One region of the Ruminococcus sp. 5_1_39BFAA genome, then DNA from elsewhere that is predicted to be linked to it. Evidence: riboswitches for the same ligand, from Rfam matches in the RefSeq annotation. Region 1 holds a riboswitch; each other region holds the start of a gene.
What was found. A riboswitch is a leader RNA that binds a small molecule or an ion and turns the genes downstream of it on or off. The one in region 1 is predicted to bind thiamine pyrophosphate.
Positions count from the first base shown of each region.

Region 2: another riboswitch for thiamine pyrophosphate. It lies ahead of ACESZH_RS20945 (energy-coupled thiamine transporter ThiT); the one in region 1 lies ahead of thiC (phosphomethylpyrimidine synthase ThiC).
Region 3: another riboswitch for thiamine pyrophosphate. It lies ahead of thiM (hydroxyethylthiazole kinase); the one in region 1 lies ahead of thiC (phosphomethylpyrimidine synthase ThiC).

Region 1 covers NZ_CAXSVO010000001.1:463,649-467,085, reverse strand. The annotation lists gene ACESZH_RS02080 (Lrp/AsnC family transcriptional regulator) at 1-433, opposite strand, end outside; gene thiC (phosphomethylpyrimidine synthase ThiC) at 610-1,920, opposite strand; TPP riboswitch at 2,103-2,213, opposite strand; gene ACESZH_RS02070 (PD-(D/E)XK nuclease family transposase) at 2,286-3,269, opposite strand.
Region 2 covers NZ_CAXSVO010000034.1:1,260-4,696, reverse strand. The annotation lists gene ACESZH_RS20950 (DUF4367 domain-containing protein) at 1-978, shown strand, start outside; gene ACESZH_RS20945 (energy-coupled thiamine transporter ThiT) at 1,052-1,735, opposite strand; TPP riboswitch at 1,727-1,833, opposite strand; gene ACESZH_RS20940 (ZIP family metal transporter) at 2,032-2,808, shown strand; gene ACESZH_RS20935 (DMT family transporter) at 2,854-3,437, shown strand, end outside.
Region 3 covers NZ_CAXSVO010000002.1:457,131-460,567, forward strand. The annotation lists gene ACESZH_RS04845 (MATE family efflux transporter) at 1-1,284, shown strand, start outside; gene tadA (tRNA adenosine(34) deaminase TadA) at 1,281-1,793, shown strand; TPP riboswitch at 1,850-1,959, shown strand; gene thiM (hydroxyethylthiazole kinase) at 2,055-2,876, shown strand; gene thiE (thiamine phosphate synthase) at 2,863-3,437, shown strand, end outside.

The DNA of each region.
Region 1 (3,437 bases):
TGTATTTTGTGAGAGAGAAATGGGTAGTGGTGCTCTGTACCTCGTGTATGGAAGCCAGCTTTTCGGATACGAAAAGGGAGATTTCCTTCAGGGTTTTTCCTTTTATCATTACCAGGAAGTCATAAGCGCCTGACATCAGGTAGAGGGAAAGCACCTGGGGGTACTGCTTAATCTGTTCCGCCAGCTTCTGGTATCCGTTTCCACCCTGGGGAGTGACGCGAAGCTCGATTAAAGCGGTCACATCGTTATCATTAACCTTATCCCAGTTTATCAGCGTGTGATAACCGCAAATGATACGGTCCTTTTCCAATGCCGCAATCTCGCAGCGAACCTCATCCTCCGTGACACCCAGCATAACCGCCAGCTCTTCGTTGGTAAGACGGCTGTTATTTTCAAGTAATTTCAATAGCTGTTCTTTTATATTACTTTCCATGTTCTACCTCCTGGTATAAAAATCTAAGATGAATCCGGTAAAGAGGATTCCACGGCTGCAGCGGAAGGCCTCAGCCGCATAAGTACAACTGCCCGGCAAAATGCCGGGCAGTCAAAACAAGAATGCGGGAACATTCTTGCAATAGGTTATCACGATTTCCGCTGAGTTTCAATGCTTTATTCGTCAAAAATGCTTACAATTTCACCTTCCAGGATTCGATTGGTGTTTTTGACCGCACAGAAGTTGCCGCACATGCTGCAGGTATCTTCTTTTTCCGGTTTAGCTTCCGCGCGGTAACGGCGGGCTTTTTCCGGATCCATACTGAGATTAAACATAGCTTCCCAATCAAGATTTTTGCGGGCTTCGCTCATTTTGTAGTCCCAGTCGGCAGCACCGGGAACGCCTTTGGCAATATCGGCGGCGTGGGCTGCAATCTTGGCTGCAATGATGCCTTCTTTCACATCAGCGGCGTTTGGCAGGCGAAGATGCTCGGCGGGAGTGACATAACACAGGAATGCGGCGCCGGCGGAAGCAGCAATAGCTCCTCCGATAGCAGAGGTGATATGATCATAGCCGGGAGCCACGTCGGTTACAAGAGGTCCAAGTACATAGAAGGGTGCGCCATGACAGAGGGTTTTCTGGATTTCCATATTTGCGGCAATCTGATTCATGGGCATATGGCCAGGGCCTTCGATCATGACCTGCACATCCTTTGCCCAGGCGCGCTTTGTCAGTTCGCCCAGAGTGATCAGTTCCTCGATCTGTGCCGTGTCGGTGGCATCGGCAATACATCCCGGACGGCAGGCGTCCCCAAGGCTCATGGTAACATCGTATTCCCGGCAGATATCCAGGATTTCGTCGTAATGCTCATAAAATGGATTTTCCTGCCCGGTCATTTCCATCCATGCAAACATGATGGAGCCTCCCCGGGAAACAATGTTCATCAGGCGTTTGTTGTTTTTGAAGCGCTGGGCGGTAGCGCGGTTCATGCCGCAGTGGATGGTCATGAAATCCACGCCGTCCTCTGCGTGCATTTTTACAATGTCGATCCATTCCTGGGATGTGATCTTTCCCAGAGCCTTGTGATAATAGACCACAGCATCGTAAATCGGCACAGTGCCGATCATAGCGGGACAGGTTTCTGTCAGCTTACGGCGAAAGCTCCGGGTATCACCGTAGGAACTTAGATCCATGATCGCCTCGGCGCCCATTTCTACGGCGGAGCGGACTTTTTCATACTCCATGTCCACATCCTTCCAGTCACGGGACACGCCAAGATTCACGTTGATCTTGGTGGTGAGTTTCGCGCCTACGCCGCTGGGACTTAAAGATTTATGCTTTTTATTGCAGGGAATGATAACCTCTCCCTTTGCAATGAGCTGTCTCAGTTCGTCGGCGCCTATGTGTTCTTTTTCTGCTACGGTTTCCATTTGCGGTGTGATGATACCCTGGCGGGCAGCATCCATCTGTGTGGTGTAATCAGCCATTTTCTTTCCTCCTTAGAATAGATTTTTGTGACGGCTTGATTCCTTTTTGCAGGAATGAACCTGATACGGCAGAAGGTGGTGCCCCCAATCTGCCGGGACCGGGATCAGATGCCCGGATTTTTCCTGATCCGGAAAAACCGACAAAAAATGCGGTATGCCAAAAGAGCATACCGCATGAAAAAAATTCCAGGCTATATATTCCCTACGTTGGCATTATCCAAATCAGGTTACGGGTCAAAGCGATTCAGCTTACTCTCAGCCTGCTTGTTACGCAAGCTCCCCTTTATATGGATTATTTTAGCATCGGATGGCGATTACGTCAACTGTGTGTGTCATTCAATCTTTGAAGACTGTTACAATCCAGGTTACTTTTCTTCCAGGGCTTTTAAAGACCTCTGCAATTCAGCAATTAATTTGTCCTTGTCATCAAGAGCCTTTTGCTGAGAATCAATGGTGTCCTGCATTTCATCAATCATAAGCTGTACCGTATTTTTATCTAATTGCTGCAACTCTTTTGAAAACATATCCATCACCCTTCCAATATTTTGACATATATCATACAGGTGGCTGTACATGGCTTGGAAATCCGGGCGGTAATGGATCAGTTCCAGGATCGTTTCCGGATCATCCATACTCAGGAATGCAAGCCATGCCTCCAAATCGTTTGTGATATGTTTATTGTGCAGAGTTTTCTGGAAAATGTCAAGGGGAATAAAGACAAACTTCTGAAGTAGTTCAAGCTTCAGCCCTGTATCCGTTTTCTGTTCAGAATTGTGCAGATATACATTGGGAAAAGCGTGAAATTCTTTTGGACTTTTTTCAAAAAAGACAATAGTATAGACGGGTTTCACATCCTTGTAAGAGAAGCGTTTTTCATTTTTCTTCTTTTTCTGGCGTGCGGCTTTATATTGGCGCAAAAGCAGATCCGCAGAGTAGCAGGCGCTGCGCTGACCGGGAAAAAGATAGCCGATTTTTTGGACTTCCACATTGACGATACTGCCGTCTTCCAGCTTTACTACAATATCCATGATGACCAGGGAGGTCTCATCCCCTAATCTGGTATTGTCAACAGGCAGAACCTGAAGAATTTTCACATCTCTTTTCAGAATCAAAGAAAGCAGCTCATTCATCCGTTCCGGAACCGCTTCGGGATTCATGATCTCTTTGAAAAAGGAATCATAGAGAAGCTTCATGCCCTTCGCTCCTGTGACAAAATCCAGGAAATATTCCTTTTGTTGGATCGACCACTGCTCAAAAGTTCTCATTAAAGCCGGATCATTCCGGATTACCTCCATCACCTCCTGACGGCTTTTTATCATTGGAAATACCTGCTGTAGTTTGTTCTTCATACGAGTCCTCCTGAAATAAGTTTTTGATTGAATATCTGCCCCGAAACGGAGCGGTGAAATGAGATGTCCGAAGACAAAGAGAAAAGATACTGCTTAGCTATTTTCTATATAGGAATAACATTATGGTAACACAGCGGGAAGAAAAGGTAAACAAAAAGCGTTCGACAA
Region 2 (3,437 bases), on a different contig from region 1:
AGCGGGACGAAGATTGAGTATATCAGAGACGCAGGCAGCTATGAGACGAAGGAACTGGATGGAAAAACAGCATATATATTTACAAGAGAAGGTTATGAATATTCTCATATTGTATTCCTTGCCTATGAGGATACCGGACATACTGTGATGATTTACGCAAGCCAGGATATCTCCATGGAAGAGCTGATTAAAGTATGTGAAAATATGGCGATTACCGAGGTTCCCGAGGAGGACCCGGATCACACTTTCAAGGCATATACTTATGATCCGCTGGAAGAGGAGGGAATAGATCACGAAGCGGCTGCCGTGCAGGAAAGCAGCGTTATCCATATGGGCGAAAGCTTCCAGGAAATTTTTACAGGCGATAGTGACGCGGATATCCGGGTGACCATCACAGACATGAAGATAAGTGACAAGGTGGATATGAGCAAGCTGAATGAAAATACCACCTCGGATTATGAGGAGACATTGGAGTTTTTGGGCGAAGACGGAGTTCTGCCGGATTATACATTCACCGCATCGTACTGGGACAGTGCGGAGGAGGGTCTGGTGAACAAGGAGATTGGGATCTACCCTGTAAAATACGTGGAGGTGACAGCAGTCCTGGAAAATCTGAGCGGTACGGATGCGGACGATGTGAATGTCCAGCCGCAGTTTCTCAATCTGAGTAAACTGGACGATGGAAGCGGGTACGAGGTTAAAAAATGGGAGGAAAGCATGGTGGATATGAATGAAGACTACCGGGGCTGCAGCTCTTATAAGCTGGCATGCGATAATGTGGCCTTTTACTTTGACGCATCCGCATACCCGGGAGAGCCGCACTTTTATAATACATCCCTTGCGACGGGAGAGACAAAGACTGTTCATATGGGTTTTGCCGTTCCTGAGCCTGCGCTTAAGAATCTGTGTCTGGGATACGACAGAGATTCGGATCAACCCAAATACGTAAAACTTGAAGCAACAGAAGAAACGGACTGAAAAATACAGCCGCCGGTCAAGGGTACCGGCGGCTGTTCAGGGCTTTGGCTTAAAACATTTTAAAATTTCAAGATCAGTGGGCAGTTGTAAGTGCTCCGGATGTTTTCTTTATCTGATCCAAAGCTTTTGAGACTGCCGGGATGGAAATGACGATCAGAGTCAGAACGCCCTCCATAAGAATATAGCTGTAATTATAGATAATAGGATATAAAGCTGCTAAGGACTGCGGGAAATTCTCCGGCATATAGTCCATCCAATAGAGATATCCGCCCAGTGCATGGAAAGCGCCTCTGGCGATAATAGCTGCTATGTAAGCCTTCTGAAGGCCATGCTTTTTTGCTTTGGAAAAGAAACCGGCAATTCCCATAGCGCCGAAGGCCAGGATATAATCGCAGCATACCTGGAAAAAGGACAGCACATACGGCTCCTGAAGAAACTGGAAAATTCCATACACAAGTCCTGTGAGGATTCCGACCTTAGGTCCATACCAGTATCCCACCAGCACGATAAACAGCATGCTGAACAGAGTGACAGAGCCACCGAAGGGCAGCTTGAAAATTTTGATGTACGAGGTAACATAGGCAAGCGCCAGTGCTACGGCACAGATTGCAAGCTGCTGTGTGGTAAGCTTTACTGTTTTGCTTGTTTTGTTGAGAAGAATTGCGACAATGGCTATGAGAATGATAACCGCCGCAGCGGAAACCACATAGCCAGCAGTTGTGAGACCGCCATCGGCAGTCACGAGTAGATTCATCATTTTTTTCCTCCTTACGTTGGCATTATCCAAATCAAGTTAAAAGGTCGAAGCCCCTGCTTCCTCTCAGCCTGTGTACACAAGCTCCCTTGGTTCAGTGCATTAGTATAGCACAGTATGTAAAGAAGAGCAAGTAAAACATGGAAAAGAAGATATTACCATTCATAGTAACGAGAAGATTGGCAGATGAGATTTTTTTGCATAAATTAAGAATAGCAGTGTCATTTTAAGAAAAATTGTGCTATGATATCTGTGGCTTTGCTGAACGGAAAGCCTATATGAATTGAGAGGTTGACAGTATGGAGATATTGTTCGGATTAATGATTCCGTTTATAGGAACGACACTGGGTTCTGCCTGTGTATTCTTTATGAAAAATGAATTAAAGCCATTGGTACAGAAAGCTTTTCTTGGTTTTGCCTCCGGCGTTATGGTGGCTGCCTCGGTATGGTCCCTTCTGATTCCGGCTATGGATATGAGCGAGGGGATGGGAAAATTCGCTTTTGTTCCTGCTGCTGTGGGATTTTTGCTGGGAATTGCGTTTTTGCTGTTTATGGATAAAAATGTGCCGCATCAGCATCTTGGATGTGAGGAGCATGAAGGCCCCCAATGCACGCTAAAAAAAAATACAATGCTTGTCCTTGCTGTGACCCTGCATAATATTCCGGAAGGACTTTCGGCAGGGGCAGTTTTTGCCGGGGTTACTACGGGAAACCAGATGGTTACGCTGGCCGGAGCTTTTGCTCTGTCAATTGGAATTGCGATTCAGAACTTTCCCGAAGGTGCTATCATATCCATGCCTCTGAGAGCTGGCGGTGCGACCAGGGGAAAAGCTTTTCTGTACGGCGCTGCTTCCGGCGCGGTGGAGCCTGTGGCGGGAGCTTTGACGCTGCTTCTGGCAGAACATATTACACCGGTGCTTCCATACCTTTTGTCATTCGCAGCCGGAGCCATGCTCTATGTGGTAGTGGAAGAGCTGATCCCTGAGGCGAGCGAGGGAGAGCACAGCAATGTGGCAACCATTGCTTTTGCGGCGGGGTTTGTGCTGATGATGATTCTGGATGTGACATTGGGATGACCTGTCGCATGTTATGAAATGACTGGGAATAGGAGAAGACTTAAGATGAAACGTTTGGCACCTGTGTTTATATTGATCGCGGGGACTTTGTGGGGGATTATGGGTATCTTTGTGCGGACTCTGGGAACCTACGGATTTACCTCTATTCAGATCGCGTCCATGAGGATCATTGGAGGGGCTGTTTTATTTGCTGTGATCACGGCAGTGACAGACAGAGAGAAGCTGAAGATCTGTGTGAAAGATATGGTCTGGTTTCTGGGAATGGGCATTGGCAGTATCCTGATGTTTACGGTCTGCTATTTTACCACAATGTCCATCTCATCCCTTTCCGTAGCCGCGATTCTGCTCTATACGGCGCCTGTTATGGTGATGCTTATGTCGCTGGTGCTGTTTCATGAAAAAATGACGGGGAAAAAATTTGCGGCTCTTATTATGGCTTTTGCAGGCTGTGTCCTTGTATCCGGGCTGGGAGGAGATATGCGGCTGTCAGCAGGAGCGCTTGGACTGGGGCTTTTATCCGGGTTTGGATACGGACTTTACAGCATTTTGGGAACTTATGTACTGAAAAAATATAACCCCCTTACCGTTACCACCTATGCATTTCTGTGCGGAGGCGTGGGAGCGCTTTT
Region 3 (3,437 bases), on a different contig from region 1:
GCGCTGCCCATGATGGCTGGGAATCTTTTGCAGCAGTGCTATAATATTGCAGATACTTTGATCGTAGGCCGCTATCTGGGGGCAAATGCTTTGGCGGCAGTAGGCTCATCATACACACTGATGACCTTTCTGACTTCCATTTTGTTGGGCATGTGCATGGGAAGCGGCGCGGTTTTTTCCATTAGGTTCGGGGAAAAGGACAGCAGACGGCTGAAGGAGGGAATGATCCATTCTTTTGGCCTGATCGCTGTGATGACGGTGGCCATCAGCATCCTTGTTTTTGCAGGACTTCCGCTGATCTTGAAACTGCTTCAGGTGCCGGATGCGGTAGTTACTTATATGCGCGATTACCTGAAGATCATTTTTGTGGGGATCAGCGCTACCTTTTTATACAATTATTTTGCGGCTCTTTTGCGGGCAGTGGGAAACTCTGTGGTTCCCCTGGCATTTCTGGGAATCGCAGCCGTATTGAACATCATGCTTGATCTGGCGTTTATCCTGTTGGGAGGCTGGGGTGTGGCGGGAGCTGCGGCGGCTACTGTAATCGCACAGTTTGCAGCCGGTGTGGGGATCACAGCATATACGCTGGTGAGATTCCCGGAATTCCGTTTTACCAGAGAGGAGCTGCATTATGACGGCAAAGTATTAAAAGAAATCGCCCAGCTCTCTTTTTTGACATGCCTGCAGCAATCTATTATGAATTTTGGCATCCTGATGGTCCAGGGGAGAGTCAACAGCTTTGGACCTGCGGTTATGGCGGCCTTTGCCGCAGCAGTAAAAATTGATTCCTTTGCGTATATGCCGGTGCAGGATTTCGGAAATGCCTTTTCCACCTTTGTTGCCCAGAATTTCGGCGCGGGTAAAAAAGAGAGGATCGTCCGGGGGATCAGGAGCGCAGTGGTTTCCGCATTCTTGTTTTGCGTTGTGATCAGTGCGGCAGTGTGTTTGTTTGCAGAGCCTTTGATGAAGATATTTGTCCAGGAATCCGAGAGGGAGATTGTTGCCATCGGAGTGGAATATCTGCGTATTGAGGGTGCATTTTATTTCGGGATAGGTCTTCTGTTTTTGCTGTACGGATACTACCGTGCGGTGAAGAAACCGGGAATGTCCGTAATTCTTACCATTTTTTCATTGGGCACAAGAGTGCTGCTGGCATATAGCCTTTCCTCAGTGCCGGCTGTCGGCGTGAAAGGAATCTGGGTGTCTGTGCCCATTGGCTGGGCGCTTGCAGACGCGGTGGGTGTGATTTATTATTGGAAAAGGATGAAAGAGAAAACCATATGACAGAGCAGGAACGTTTTATGAAGGAAGCTATCCGGCAGGCAAAAAAGGCCCGGGCATTAGAGGAGGTTCCGATCGGATGCGTAATTGTGTATGAGGGAAAAATCGTGGCGAGGGGGTATAACCGCAGAAATACGGACAAAAACACTCTTTCTCATGCGGAACTGAATGCCATTAAAAAGGCCAGCAAAAAGCTGGGCGATTGGAGGCTGGAAGGCTGTACCATGTATGTGACACTGGAACCATGCCAGATGTGCGCGGGAGCGCTGGTGCAGTCAAGAATTGACGAAGTGGTGATCGGCAGCATGAATCCAAAGGCAGGATGCGCAGGTTCGGTGCTGAATCTTCTGGAGATTGAGGGATTTAACCATCAGGTGAAAATCACCAGGGGAGTTTTGGAGGAGGAATGTTCCGCTATGCTGTCCGACTTTTTCCGGGAATTGCGGGAAAAGAAGAAACAGCAGAAGATCCTGCGGAAGGCCATTGCAGAGGCAGAAGCCCAGACTGAATAAGGGACAGGAATCGGAAAAAGCTATTGAAAAATCTGTCAGAACATGTATAATGAATATGTAAAAAAGCGGGGAGCTCGCGGAAAGCGGGCTGAGAGTAAGCTGTGTTGCTTTGACCCAGAACCTGATTTGGATAATGCCAACGTAGGGAGATACTTGTATGAATGCTTTTGCGCAGGGATACCTTTATGTTTTGGTACCTGCGCTTTTCTTATTGTATGTGGAAGGTATTCACAGTTCTCCGAAGAAAAAGGAGGAAAAAAGATGTTTGGTAATTGCCTGGAAAATGTCAAAAAATCTGTGCCACTGGTGCACAACATCACAAACTATGTAACGGTAAACGATGTAGCCAATGTACTGCTGGCGTGCGGGGGAAGCCCGATCATGTCTGATGACAGAGAGGATGTGGAGGACATCACATCCATTTGCGGAGGCTTAAATATTAATATTGGAACCCTGAATCAAAATACCATTCCATCCATGTTTCTTGCAGGAAAAAAAGCAAATGAGCTGGGACATCCTGTATTGCTGGATCCGGTAGGCGCAGGGGCCAGCAGGCTTCGCACGGATACAGCGCTGAAGCTTCTGGAGGAAGTAGAATTTACTGTTATCCGGGGGAATATTTCTGAGATCAAAACACTGGCCTATGGAAGCGGAAGCACAAAGGGAGTGGATGCTGATGTGGCGGATGCAGTGACGGAGGAGAGCCTTGCCGATGCCGTTTCCTTTGTGAAGAGCCTGGCGGGAAAGCTTGGATGTATCATCGCTGTTACAGGAGCCATTGACCTGGTTGCCGATGGCGAAAAGTGCTATGTGATCCGCAACGGACGTAAAGAAATGGGACTGATTACAGGAACAGGCTGCCAGCTTTCCGGTCTGATGACTGCCTATGTGGTAGCAAACCCGGAGAATCGCCTGGAGGCAGCGGCAGCAGCCGTTTCTCTCATGGGACTTGCCGGGGAGATCGGCTTTGCCAGGATGCAGGAGGGGGATGGGAATTCTACCTACCGCAACCGGATCATTGATGCCATCTATAACATGGACGCAAAGACTCTGGAAGAAGGGGCAAAATATGAAGTGCGATAGAAAAGACATGGTACTGTATGCTGTGACAGACAGAGCGTGGCTCCACGGGGAAACTCTGTACAGCCAGGTGGAAAAAGCCTTAAAAGGCGGAGCGACCTTTATGCAGCTCCGGGAAAAGAAGCTGGCTGAAGAGCAGTTTTTACAGGAGGCAGAAGAGCTGAAAGAACTTTGCAAAAAATACAACGTCCCCTTTGTGATCAATGATAATGTAGACATTGCTGCAAAAATAGATGCAGATGGTGTACATGTGGGACAAAGCGATATGGAAGCCGGGGATGTGCGGGCAAAGCTGGGCCCTGACAAAATCATCGGTGTTTCTGCCCAGACTGTGGAGCAGGCCGTTCTTGCGGAAAAAAGAGGAGCGGACTACCTGGGAGTGGGAGCTGTATTTACCACAGGCACAAAGCTTGATGCAGACGATGTGAGCTATGAGACTTTAAAGGCAATTTGCCAGGCTGTCTCCATCCCGGTGGTTGCCATTGGAGGGATCACCAGGGATAACCTGATGGAATTAAAGGGCAGCGGGATCGACGGAATTGCAGTGGTCAGCGCGATTTTTGC